DNA from 4 places in the Vibrio sp. Vb0937 genome. Region 4 is predicted to be linked to each of the others. Evidence: predicted binding sites of a transcription regulator. Region 4 holds the regulator's gene; each other region holds the start of a gene.
The links. The regulator CRP, encoded in region 4, controls carbon source genes, mostly activating them, when cyclic AMP is high. The targets are predictions, from matches to a motif close to TGTGANNNNNNTCACA.
Positions count from the first base shown of each region.

Region 1: R7P67_RS20915 (NupC/NupG family nucleoside CNT transporter) is a predicted target of CRP. The motif match lies at 1,569-1,584, and genes of this name have one in related genera.
Region 2: R7P67_RS08910 (NupC/NupG family nucleoside CNT transporter) is a predicted target of CRP. The motif match lies at 1,738-1,753, and genes of this name have one in related genera.
Region 3: R7P67_RS17320 (CTP synthase) is a predicted target of CRP. The motif match lies at 1,725-1,740, and genes of this name have one in related genera.

Region 1 covers NZ_JAWOTK010000032.1:1,328-4,685, forward strand. The annotation lists gene R7P67_RS20900 (tryptophanase) at 1-290, shown strand, start outside; gene R7P67_RS20905 (DUF2913 family protein) at 369-980, opposite strand; tRNA gene R7P67_RS20910 (tRNA-Leu) at 1,013-1,096, opposite strand; gene R7P67_RS20915 (NupC/NupG family nucleoside CNT transporter) at 1,656-2,864, shown strand; gene R7P67_RS20920 (DUF3541 domain-containing protein) at 2,919-3,358, opposite strand, start outside.
Region 2 covers NZ_JAWOTK010000004.1:130,985-134,342, forward strand. The annotation lists gene prfC (peptide chain release factor 3) at 1-641, shown strand, start outside; gene R7P67_RS08900 (DUF5363 family protein) at 736-933, shown strand; gene R7P67_RS08905 (TatD family hydrolase) at 920-1,693, shown strand; gene R7P67_RS08910 (NupC/NupG family nucleoside CNT transporter) at 1,898-3,181, shown strand.
Region 3 covers NZ_JAWOTK010000016.1:61,125-64,482, reverse strand. The annotation lists gene R7P67_RS17320 (CTP synthase) at 1-1,640, opposite strand, end outside; gene mazG (nucleoside triphosphate pyrophosphohydrolase) at 1,846-2,649, opposite strand; gene relA (GTP diphosphokinase) at 2,875-3,358, opposite strand, start outside.
Region 4 covers NZ_JAWOTK010000026.1:29,504-32,861, reverse strand. The annotation lists gene R7P67_RS19870 (phosphoribulokinase) at 1-867, shown strand, start outside; gene crp (cAMP-activated global transcriptional regulator CRP) at 1,108-1,740, shown strand; gene R7P67_RS19860 (DUF1338 domain-containing protein) at 1,877-2,668, opposite strand; gene astD (succinylglutamate-semialdehyde dehydrogenase) at 2,917-3,358, opposite strand, start outside.

The DNA.
Region 1 (3,358 bases), on a different contig from region 4:
CTGCGCAGGTATTGTGTAATGCTTTGTACTTGGAAGCGGGTATTCGAGCAGTAGAGATAGGATCGTTGCTGCTTGGTCGAGATCCGGAAACGGGTAAACAAAAAGCGTCAGAGCTTGAGTTGATGCGTTTGACCATTCCACGTCGTGTCTACACAAACGATCATATGGATTACATTGCGGATGCGATTATCGAACTGAAAAATCGTGCACATGAGTTAAAAGGGCTCACTTTCGAGTACGAGCCACCAGTGCTGCGCCACTTTACTGCTCGATTTAAAGAGATCGATTAACTCAAGTTTAAATCTAGATAAGCAAAAGGCCGCGAGTTTCACGGCCTTTTTCGATTCGTTTATTTCTTAGCGTTACAGTTACGCTAACTCTAATGTGATGCGAACGAACTGGTCGTCTTGATACTGCACTTCATAATTGAAGGTACCACTGGCGTAAATGCTGCCAAGGAAAAGTGAGCGTTGACTCATTGGTCCGCGGAACAGCATCGAAATAGGAGCGATTAGGGCGTTATTATCATCGAAGTGCTGATTTAAGTTCTCAGAAAGCACACACAGCAAACAGCCGTGTTGGTCGTGAGATAAGTCGACGTCTTCCGGTCGCGATAATAACACGGTAGTCCCCAGTTTCTTCTCAATCTCGTTGATCAGCAGCAAGTAGCTATCTAGATCGGGTTGAGGATTTCTGGGTTTGTCTGCACCGACGCAGCGCTCGAGTAATTCTTCCAGATTTCCGTTCTCACCTTTTGCCTGCTGAGTCAAAGATTTTAACGGCTTTTTAATCAGCTTATAGCGATTACTCTTCAGTTTTGGTTTCAGCCATTTCTGAAGTAAGTCATTACGTTCTTTAAGGGAGAGGCCATGCGAGGACGCGTGAATTTTAAAGTGCAGGTGTAATAAAGCGTGAACCGCAAGCTCACTCAGAAGTTGGTTAGCATCTGTAGACTGTCTTGCCTGCTTAGAACTTTGCATTACACTCGAACAAAATTAGGGAAGAAGGATAATGGTGCCGAGAGAGGGACTCGAACCCTCACACCAAAGGCACTAGCACCTCATGCTAGCGTGTCTACCAATTTCACCATCTCGGCATCATGATGCTCTGAATACTCAGAGGCCTCGAAAGAAGCAACGCGAATTATAACCAAAATCCACCTGTTGGCGAGAGCAAAATGACGAATTTTGGCTCTTTCGAGTTTGATTGCATATTTATTGGTCACTTTTATGTTTTTTACCATCAACGCCTATCCTTATGCCCTTACTTTTATTAATGGTATGACGACAAAAGAGTACTTTTGCCTAAATTTTGAACGCTTGAACGTTTGCGTAAATAAATGTGATGAATATCTCTTTTTGTTGGCTATACTTGCGTCCCGTTTAAGCGGGAATTAGGGTTTAGTTGTTCAGGACCCTTACCCATACAAGCCGTCACATGGAGCAGGCCAAGCAACATGCTCGCCAGCAGTGAATGACCCCACGGACCGGACCAGCTACGTTCAATTGCTTGTATAAGGTAAAAATAAGATGTCGAACTATTCGTTCTGTCTACATTCTGGATCTAAAAGTGAGTTATCACTCGCTGCGTTGTCCCTTTCTTCTGCCAATTCCTTTGGCTCTTTTTTCTTTTTCAACGTTTAGTAGGTCCAGCTCATGAGTGTTCTATTTAGTCTATTTGGTATTGTTGCACTGCTAGGTTGTGCTTTCCTACTTTCTGAGGGTCGTTCTTCCATTAATTGGAAAACTGTATCTCGCGCCTTGATGCTACAAATGGGGTTTGCTGCTTTGGTGCTCTATTTCCCGTTGGGTCAAGCGGCGCTGGCGAGTTTAAGTAATGGTGTCGCGGGGCTACTCAGCTTTGCTGATGAAGGGATTAAATTCCTCTTTGGTGACCTCGCTTCTTCTGGCTTTATCTTCGCTATCCGTGTCCTTCCTATCATCATCTTCTTCAGTGCTCTTATCTCCGCCCTTTACTATTTGGGCATTATGCAAAAAGTGATTCAATTTATTGGCGGCGCTATCCAGAAGTTCTTGGGTACGAGTAAAGCAGAGTCTTTGGTTGCAACAGGGAACATTTTCTTATCTCAAGGCGAGTCACCACTTCTTATTCGTCCATTTCTTTCTAACATGACTCGCTCTGAACTGTTTGCCGTGATGGCTGGTGGTATGGCTTCAGTGGCGGGCAGTGTGCTTGGTGGTTATGCTGGTTTGGGTGTCGACCTCAAATACTTGATCGCGGCAAGCTTTATGGCAGCACCAGGTAGTTTGATGATGGCAAAAATCATCGTTCCTGAGCGTCAAACGCCAAGCGATTACAACAATATTGAGCTAGATAAATCAGAAGAAAGTAACGTTATTGATGCGCTAGCAAGCGGTGCCATGGGCGGTATGAAAGTTGCCGTTGCTGTTGGTACCATGCTTATCGCTTTCGTGAGTGTTATCGCGATGGTGAACACGGGGCTAGAAAACTTGGGCGAGATACTTGGTTTCTCTGGCGTAACGCTACAAGCGATTTTTGGTTATTTGTTTGCACCTCTAGCGTGGTTGATTGGTGTGCCAAGCCACGAAATCCTAGCTGCGGGTTCATACATTGGTCAGAAAGTGGTGATGAATGAGTTTGTTGCGTTTATCGATTTTGTGCAGCACAAAGCGACACTGTCTGAGCATACTCAAATTATTATCACTTTTGCGTTGTGTGGTTTTGCGAACATTGGCTCAATTGCGATTCAGTTGGGTTCTATCGGCGTGATGGCACCTGAGCGCCGCAAAGATGTTGCAAGTCTAGGCCTAAAAGCGGTTGCTGCTGGTACACTCGCTAACCTGATGAGTGCGTGCTTAGCGGGCATTTTTATCTCTCTCTAATTTAGATTGAAGATACACACTAAAAACCCGCCTAAATGGCGGGTTTTGTTATTTCTAAGGCTTGGGCATTAAGCCGTAAGGTATCGATTTAAAAGCCTCTGGGTGCTCTTGATAAGTTGGCGCTTTATGTACCCCTTTCCAATCGAGCAGCATGATGGCTAGTACGTTACGGTGTTCGCCGTACTTGAGATCAAAGTTACCGTCGACCGACGGAATCATCCCTTTTTCTGCGTTGATTGCGTGACGAATGGCTTGGCGGGTTTTCTTTACGACCGGATCATGGTCCAAGCCTGCTAACAAAAACGAAATGCCGACTTCCGCAATCACGTCTTCTTTGGCGCGCAGTAGGATAGTGTCGATATTGTTGCGAAAGTAATCATAAATCCATTGGTGTTTCTTCTCGCTTACTCGCTCCTGATAATACTGTGAATCGGCAAAGATGATGTGCGTCATACCATAAAGTTTGTTCCAATACTGCTGAGCTGAAAGCATCT
Region 2 (3,358 bases), on a different contig from region 4:
TCATGCGTATTGTATCTGGCACTTACACGCAAGGTATGAAGATGAACCACGTTCGTCTTGGCAAGCAAGTGAGTATCTCTGATGCAGTAACCTTTATGGCTGGTGACCGTGCACGTGCAGAACACGCTTACGCCGGTGACATCATTGGTCTACATAACCACGGCACTATTCAGATTGGTGATACCTTTACTCAAGGTGAATCACTGAAGTTCTCTGGTATTCCGAACTTCGCTCCGGAACTATTCCGTCGTATTCGCCTGAAAGATCCACTAAAGCAGAAGCAGCTTCTCAAAGGTTTGGTTCAGCTATCAGAAGAAGGTGCGGTACAGGTATTCCGTCCTCTACAGAACAACGATCTGATCGTTGGTGCCGTTGGTGTACTTCAGTTTGATGTTGTTGTGGCTCGTTTGAAGTCTGAGTATAACGTTGAAGCGATTTATGAAGGCATTAACGTTGCAACTGCGCGTTGGGTTGAGTGTGGTGATGCGAAGAAACTGGATGAGTTCCAACGCAAGAATCAAGCGAACTTAGCATTGGATGGTGGTGATAACCTAACGTATATCGCTCCAACAATGGTTAACTTAAACTTAGCGAAAGAGCGTTTCCCTGACGTTGATTTCCGTGCGACGCGCGAGCACTAATTTGCGCGGTTAGGGTAAGCCTTAACGCAAACTAGATTTTAAAACGCCCTTGGCTATAAACTTAGCCAAGGGCGTTTTTATATAAGGATAAGATATGAATTGGTTTAAACGTGGGCTAAAGCGTTACGACAACTGGTGTAAAGATATGGGGTTAACTCCCGATCAGAAACGCAGTTGTGTCCCATATCGAAAAGACCCTGCCCATCAAACTGAAGAGAAGAGTGAAGCCCAACCATCCTCTGATTTTCTGCCCGCAGATACAGATAAAAAGCGTCAAGATGAAGCTCTTTGATACGCACTGCCACTTTGATTTTGATGTGTTTCAAGATGACTTTGCGCATCAACTTGAGCTTGCTCAAACGCAAGGCGTCGCAAGAATTTTGATTCCTTCCGTCGGTCCGCAAAACTGGGCTCGTATTCAAACTTTGGCAGAGCAACATGCCAATTTGTATTATGCGCTCGGCTTTCATCCGTATTTTCTTGAAGATAACGTTGAGCAGCACCTTACAGAGCTAGAAGGCTATCTAAATCAAAAAGGGCCACAGTGCGTGGCAATAGGAGAGTGTGGTTTAGATTTTGCCATTGATGTTGATCCACAGTTGCAAGAAAAGATACTTGAAGTTCAATTTGAGCTGGCTAGACGCTTCGAACTCCCAGTTATTTTACATAGCCGAAAAGCGCACAATCGCCTCATTCAAATGGTGAAAGCGGCGAATCTTCCTAGAGGTGGTGTGCTACACGCTTTTTCTGGGAGTTATCAGCAAGCCATGGAGTGGGTCAAATTAGGTTTTTTTATCGGTGTAGGAGGAACGATTACCTACCCAAGAGCCAAGAAAACACGCGACGCAATTCAAAAATTACCACTCGAAAACCTAGTAATCGAAACAGACGCACCAGATATGCCTATACTTGGATATCAAGGGGAGTCAAATCACCCAGCCAAACTCATTCACGTCTTTAATGAGCTCGTAGAGTTGCATAACGGCCGAAAGCAATCGATTGCCTCTCAACTGTGGAAAAATAGCAATTTTGCTTTCTCGATATGTGAATAAAATCTAAAGATGTGGTTTGAAATCGAAAACGTTTTCCTGCTTATTGTGAATTAACTCACAAAGCTGGTTGAATCAATCATGAATCTTATAGGAAAGTGTGAGGCTGGCATTACTTTAATTGATTCTGCATGAGTATAATTGCCCCCGCTTTATAGCTCCATTTTGTAACACGCCAATAAATAACTTATAAGGAAGTCATAAACTATGAGCCTGTTTATGAGCCTAATCGGTATGGTAGTGCTTCTTGCGATTGCAGTGGCATTTTCTAACAACCGAAAAGCTATCAACTTTAGAACTGTGGGTGGCGCATTCGCTATCCAATTCGCATTAGGTGCATTTGTTCTGTATGTACCTTGGGGCCGTGATCTACTAAACGGTTTCTCTTCAGGTGTTTCTAACGTTATCAACTACGGTAACGATGGTTCATCATTCCTGTTCGGTGGTCTTGTTTCTGACAAGATGTTCGAAGTATTCGGCGGCGGCGGTTTCATCTTCGCATTCCGTGTTCTTCCTACACTGATCTTCTTCTCTGCACTGATTTCAGTTCTTTACTACATTGGCGTTATGCAATGGGTTATCAAGATTCTTGGTGGCGCACTACAAAAAGCGCTAGGCACTTCGCGTGCGGAATCAATGTCAGCTGCAGCTAACATCTTCGTAGGTCAAACTGAGGCACCTCTAGTTGTTCGTCCATTCGTTCCAAAAATGACTCAATCAGAGCTATTCGCGGTAATGTGTGGTGGTCTAGCTTCTGTTGCTGGTGGTGTACTAGCTGGTTACGCATCTATGGGTGTTCCACTAGAGTACCTAGTTGCGGCATCATTCATGGCAGCACCAGGTGGTCTACTGTTCGCTAAAATCCTTCACCCTGAGACTGACCAGCCTCACGAAAGTATCGAAGAAGCGATGGACGGCGGTGACGACAAACCAGTTAACGTAATCGACGCAGCTGCGGGCGGTGCGGCTTCTGGTCTACAACTTGCGCTTAACGTAGGTGCAATGCTAATCGCATTCGTTGGTCTAATCGCGCTAATCAACGGTATGCTAGGTGGCATCGGTGGTTGGTTCGGCATGCCAGAACTAACACTAGAGCTAATTCTAGGTTACGCGTTCTCTCCACTAGCATTCCTAATCGGTGTTCCATGGGCAGAAGCTGTAACAGCTGGTTCATTCATTGGTCAGAAAATCGTAGTGAACGAATTCGTTGCTTACTTGAACTTCACACCATACCTAGGTGAAAACGCTCAAGTAATCGCGGCAACTGGTGAAGTAATGTCTGAGAAGACAACAGCTATCATCTCATTCGCACTATGTGGTTTCGCGAACCTTTCTTCTATTGCGATTCTACTTGGTGGTCTAGGTAGCCTTGCACCAAACCGTCGTAGTGACATCGCTCGCATGGGTGTTAAAGCAGTTCTTGCAGGTACGTTGTCTAACCTTATGGCAGCGACAATTGCAGGCTTCTGCTTAAGCCTTGCAGCACTATAATTAGAATCGGTTCTTAATATATAGACGCCGTTTTACATCATGCCCTGTAGCAAGAGATTGCTGCGGGGCATTTTTCGTTTTTCGGGCTCCAAAATTTCATCGGGTGTTTGCCTTAGTCGAGGTATTACGCAGTCAATGGAATAGGGGCTAGGAAATTTTGAGATACAAACCGTTTGC
Region 3 (3,358 bases), on a different contig from region 4:
TACTTCTCGAATTCGCCGCGTGCGTTTTGGCCCGCAGCCTTAACAAAACCTGCAAACAATGGATGTCCATCGCGAGGAGTCGAGGTGAATTCTGGGTGGAACTGAGCCGCTACAAACCATGGGTGAGCTGGGTTCTCAATCATTTCCACTAACTTCTTGTCCGCAGATAGACCTGATACTTTTAGGCCTGCTTTTTCGATTTGCGGACGAAGCACGTTATTCACTTCGTAACGGTGACGGTGACGTTCATGGATCGTCGCGCTACCGTACAGTTCACGAGCTTTAGTCCCTTTCTCTAGGTGACACAGCTGTGAACCAAGACGCATCGTACCGCCTAGGTCAGACTTTTCAGTACGCTCTTCTACGCTACCTGATTCGTCTACCCACTCTGTGATCAAACCTACCACAGGGTACTTAGTCTCTTTGTTAAATTCTGTTGAATGTGCACCTTCCATACCCGCAACGTTACGCGCGTATTCGATTAGTGCCACTTGCATACCCAAACAAATACCTAGGTAAGGCACGTTATTCTCACGTGCATATTGAGCCGCACGGATCTTGCCTTCAATACCACGATCGCCGAAGCCACCTGGTACTAGGATTGCGTCCAAACCTTCTAGAAGTTCAACGCCTTTTGTTTCGATATCTTGTGAGTCTACATACTTAATTGTGACGCTTAGACGGTTTTTCAAGCCAGCGTGTTTAAGCGCTTCGTTCACAGATTTGTATGCATCTGGTAATTCAATGTATTTACCAACCATACCGATGGTTACTTCACCAGTAGGATTTGCTTCTTCGTAGATAACCTGTTCCCATTCAGAAAGGTCTGCTTCAGGAGCAGTAATACCAAAGCGAGCACACACAAGGTCATCTAGCCCTTGAGATTTAATCAACTGAGGGATCTTGTAGATAGAGTCTACATCCTTCATTGAAATTACTGCTTTTTCTGGAACATTACAGAACAGTGCGATTTTTTTACGCTCATTCGCAGGAATAACGCGATCGCTACGGCAAACTAGGATGTCTGGCTGAATACCGATAGATAGAAGTTCTTTTACAGAGTGTTGCGTCGGCTTAGTTTTCACTTCGCCCGCTGCCGCTAGGTAAGGAACAAGTGTTAGGTGCATGAACATTGCGCGCTCACGGCCTAGCTCAACAGCTAGCTGACGAATCGCTTCCATAAATGGTAGTGATTCGATATCACCAACAGTACCGCCAACTTCAACGATAGCCACATCATGGCCTTCAGAACCTGCAATAACGCGATCTTTGATCGCGTTAGTGATATGAGGGATAACTTGAATAGTGGCGCCTAGGTAGTCACCACGACGTTCTTTACGAAGTACGTCGGCATAAACACGACCTGCAGTGAAGTTGTTACGCTTGGTCATCTTGGTACGGATGAAACGCTCGTAGTGACCAAGGTCAAGGTCAGTCTCTGCGCCATCTTCTGTAACGAACACTTCACCGTGCTGAGTAGGGCTCATTGTGCCCGGGTCAACGTTGATGTAAGGGTCAAGCTTCATCATAGTCACTTTAAGACCACGAGCTTCTAGAATAGCCGCAAGAGATGCTGCTGCAATACCTTTACCTAGAGAGGATACAACCCCGCCAGTAACAAAAATGTAATTTGTCGTCATGTTTAACCTGAAATTGGTTGAATGAGGGAAATGGAGTGCTTCTGGACGGGAGATAAATATACCAGAAGCTCCTTACCGCCACAACGTGAAATCTATCACACCGTAATTTTTTATTTTTTGCTTCAAATCAAAGTGAGCAAAGACAAACCAAAGTCCGTTTTCGTGTAACCAAACAAGTTGACCTTATATTATGTATTCTGCCAGTTTACCTCTGCCTCGATTCTTCTTGTTTTACTTCATCCCAAAAATGGTCAAGTTCTGATAAAGAACAATCTGTAAGTACTTTGCCTGACTGCTGAACCTTGCCTTCAACTTGTTTAAAACGTCGCGCAAACTTTACGTTTGCTTTTCCTAGCGCGACTTCTGGGTTTTTATCAAGGTGGCGAGCCAAATTGACAGTCGCAAATAGCAAATCACCGAGCTCCAACTCAACTTTCTCTTCATCGGGCTGAACTTGCAGTGCCTCTTCCATGACTTCGTCAATTTCTTCTCGTACTTTATCGACAACCGGGCCAAGTGAATCCCAATCAAACCCAAATTTTGCACATTTTTTCTGAATTTTTGTAGCACGAGAAAGTGCCGGTAAAGAGTTTGGTATTGAGTCTAGGATACTTTCTTCCGCTTTGCCTACTAGGGCTTTTTCTTTTGCTTTTTCCGCTTCCCAGTTCGCGTTAATTTCCTCGTCAGATTCAAACTCAACATCTGAAAAAACATGCGGGTGGCGACGAGTCAGTTTTTCGTTCACGGTTTCGACGACATCCGAAAAGTCGAACAGCTCTTGCTCTTTCGCTAGCTGGCTGTAAAAAATCACCTGAAACAACAAATCCCCTAGCTCTTCTTTTAGATTGGGCCAATCTCGATTTTGAATCGCGTCCACCACCTCGTAGGTTTCTTCTATTGTATGCGGAACGATGGTGTCAAAGGTTTGTTTTAAGTCCCAAGGGCAACCGTTTTCTGGGTCACGCAACTTCGCCATGATTTGTTCTAATTGTTCAATTGGATGACTCATTTTTTGTTCCTTTAAACCTTTCTACTAAAGAAAAAGGTGAGCGGCCAAAACCACTCACCTTCTACATTATATTTTCTCAGCAGCTTTCACTAAGTAATTGTTACTTTGACAAGGCAACAAGTTTTCGCGACTCCTGAGCATAGCTCGCCTATGTGATGAGCCTGGGCCGGCACTCCGGAGTGAGCGCAGGCAACAACGCTATCAGCTTCAAGTATGACGAGAATTTTAGCCGAGGCGTTTCACCGTCATCACATCCTTAATCTGCTCAACACGCTTCGAAACACGAGAAAGCACCTCAATATTGGTGACTTCTAGGTCAAAGTCCATGATGGCAAGTTGACGTCTGTAATCGACTCGGTTCTTCATACTGGTCACTTTGATCTTTTCGTTGGCGAACAGTGTCGTAATGTCTTTGAGTAGACCACCTCGCTCCATCGCTTCAACACGGACGGTGAGGATGTATGACCCGACGAAGCCGCTGCCCCAGACAGTATCAATGATACGCTCTGGCGCATGATGGCGCAGTTCTTCTAACTGTTCACAGTCACTACGGTGTACTGAAATGCCGCGACCTTGCGTGATGTAACCACAGATATCATCACCTGGAATCGGCTGACAGCAACGCGCTAGGTGCGTCATTAGATTATCGACACCTTCTACAACGACGGCGTCTTTTTTCGGTCGGCTTTGCGCTGGTGATTTGTGCTCT
Region 4 (3,358 bases):
TCAGCTAAACACCCAATTATTGCGGTTACTGGTTCGTCCGGTGCCGGCACGACCACTACATCTGAAGCCTTCCGTAAAATGTTCAATATGATGAACGTTAAACCCGCATGGGTTGAAGGCGATAGCTTCCATCGCTTTACTCGCCCAGAAATGGACATCGAAATCCGCAAAGCCCGCGAGCAAGGTCGACACATTAGCTACTTTGGCCCACAAGCTAATGACTTCCCGGGATTAGAAGAGTTTTTCCGTAAGTTCGGGCATGACGGCACTGGCAGCGTGCGCCGTTATCTGCACACGTTTGACGAAGCGGTTCCCTACAATCAAATGCCAGGCACGTTTACACCGTGGCAAGACTTACCCGAAAACAGCGACGTTCTGTTTTATGAAGGGTTACATGGTGGCGTGGTCGATGGCGATGTTAATGTTGCTCAACATGTGGATTTCTTAATTGGCATGGTGCCGATTGTGAACTTAGAGTGGATCCAAAAATTCGTACGTGACACTCGCGATCGCGGCCATTCGCGTGAAGCGGTAATGGACTCAATCGTGCGATCCATGGACGATTACCTCAACTATATCACTCCGCAGTTTTCTCGTACTCACATCAACTTCCAGCGCGTACCGACCGTTGATACTTCCAACCCACTTAATGCAAAAGGCATCCCTAGTTTGGATGAGAGTTTTGTGGTGATTCGCCTACGCGGTATCAAGAATGTCGACTTCCCATATCTGCTGGCCATGATTGATGGCTCATTCATGTCACGCCACAACACGATTGTCGTACCCGGCGGTAAGATGAGCTTTGCAATGGAGCTCATAGTTCGGCCTATCCTACAACAGCTCATCGAAACAGGGAAAATTGGCTAAAAACCTGCCAGCGAAGATGTTTACTTTTCATACCGTGATCATGTGCACAGTTTTGCTTACAAAATCTCAATCATGGCACGATTAAAATCAAGAAATCGTTTTCGAAAAAGGATACTATTTCTTACCGAAACACAAGAGAGCTTGCAGCATATAAAAAGTGCTCTTATTCTAGTAGGCCTAATTCAGGCTTAGCTAAAATATGGATAGCGCAAGCGTACCCTGCAGAGGAAGTGAGATATTATGGTTCTAGGTAAACCTCAAACCGACCCAACATTAGAGTGGTTTCTTTCACACTGTCATATTCATAAGTACCCTTCAAAGAGCACGCTAATTCACGCGGGCGAAAAGGCAGAAACTTTGTACTACATCGTTAAAGGTTCTGTTGCGGTTCTTATCAAAGACGAAGAAGGTAAGGAGATGATCCTTTCTTACCTAAACCAAGGAGACTTTATTGGTGAACTTGGTCTATTCGAGGAAGACCAAGAGCGCACAGCTTGGGTTCGTGCTAAATCTCCTTGTGAAGTTGCTGAAATTTCTTTCAAGAAGTTCCGTCAGCTTATCCAAGTAAACCCAGACATCCTAATGCGTCTTTCTGCGCAGATGGCTCGTCGTCTTCAAGTAACTAGCCAAAAAGTGGGTGACCTGGCGTTCCTAGACGTAACTGGTCGTATCGCTCAGACGCTTCTGAACCTTGCAAAACAACCAGACGCAATGACTCACCCAGACGGCATGCAAATCAAGATCACTCGTCAAGAAATCGGTCAAATTGTTGGCTGTTCTCGTGAGACAGTAGGTCGTATCTTGAAGATGCTAGAAGAGCAGAACCTAATCTCTGCTCACGGTAAAACCATCGTGGTTTACGGTACTCGTTAATCTCGAACTAGAGTGACACGAACAAAATTATAAAAGCCACCAATGGCAACATTGGTGGCTTTTTATTTACTCATGACCAAATGAGATAGGGTGCAGCGAACACTAATGAGTAAGCTTAACAGGTTAACCCTAAAACTTAGCCATTCGTACTTTCAAAGATTTTGTCAGCTGAAGCGGCCACGAAACCTGGGTACAAATCACCATTTTCCATCGGATAGCGCTTAGCAAATTCATAAAAACCGCCAGGGATAATTTCAGTGCCTTCGCTAAAACGAACCGCTACTTTATCTGCCATGGTCGATGACTGCTCTAGCAACACCTCAGGAGTGCCCTTCACTTCACCACCATTTTCATTAATGGTAAACCCAGCGGTACGCAGATGATCGTTTACCTGCTTCACTTCTTCATATTCATTGAGCTGGTTAACGCTCACCGTGAAGTGGTTTGCTCCGTAACCATGCGCCGCAAGCCAAGATGCGTACTCACTTTCTTTAGCCAACGTTTGGTAATCAGCAAAGCTTAAATCCCACAAGCGTCCACCATGTAAGAATGCGCTATCGTTCAGCTTGTCAGCATCGACTTGTGCCACCAAATTTTTCACAATCTCTTGTAGCTCAGACGAGCACTCTTCAACTTTTAGCTCACTAATAAAGACTTTAGGTTGCTTCGGATCTGGGTGCTCATAGTGCTTAGCAACCAGCTTTTTGCTTTCGAAAACGTAATCACCACACGCCTTGTAACCAATAGCTACAAATGGCTTAGCTAGAGTTTCAATACCAAGAGGCGCGATATTGAAGGTACGTAAAGCTATATGATCATTAATCAGAGGCTCATCTTCTTGAAGCAGCTGATGCACTTTAGCAGCCGAAGGGCAAAGACGTTGAATGTAATCTTGCCATAGCGATTCAAATAACACATCGGGCGTCATAACGACTCCTTGTTACGAGATGTAGAGTTTAAAGGTAAGCGGAAGTTGGCTGCTCGTTCACAACAAAAGTTGTCCAGAATAATGAACGAGCAACCATCAACCTGTGACGGTAAATGCCAGTCAGTCAACACGCTTTTCCGAGTCTTTGCTCACTTTTCGTGTTCTGCCAACGATCACTACAACCCATACCTAAATGATGCGCCGGCAAGGTGAGCCGCAATGCATAGTTGCGACTCTATTATTAAAACTTATAGCGCTACACCTGGACTCAATGTTGCAGGCAAGACAGTCTCTTGACCTTCCATTGATGCCATTGGGTACGCACAGTAATCTGCTGCGTAGTAAGCGCTTGGGCGCAAGTTACCCGACGCTCCCGGACCACCAAATGGCGCATCACCACTTGCACCAGTGAGCTGGCGGTTACGGTTCACGATACCTGCACGAATGTGGTCAACGAAGTATTCCCATTCTTGGTCGTCGGTTGAGACCAAACCAGCAGATAAGCCAAAGCGCGTATCGTTTGCTAGCGCCACGGCTTTGTCTAACCCTTCGTAACGCACCACTTGCAGAAGTGGGCCGAAGTATTCTTCATCTGGTAACTCAGCAATGTTCGTTACATCAATGATGCCAGGAGAAACAAACGCCGCCTCTCCTGCTTTCGCTTCAATCAAGCTTTCACCGCCAAGAGAC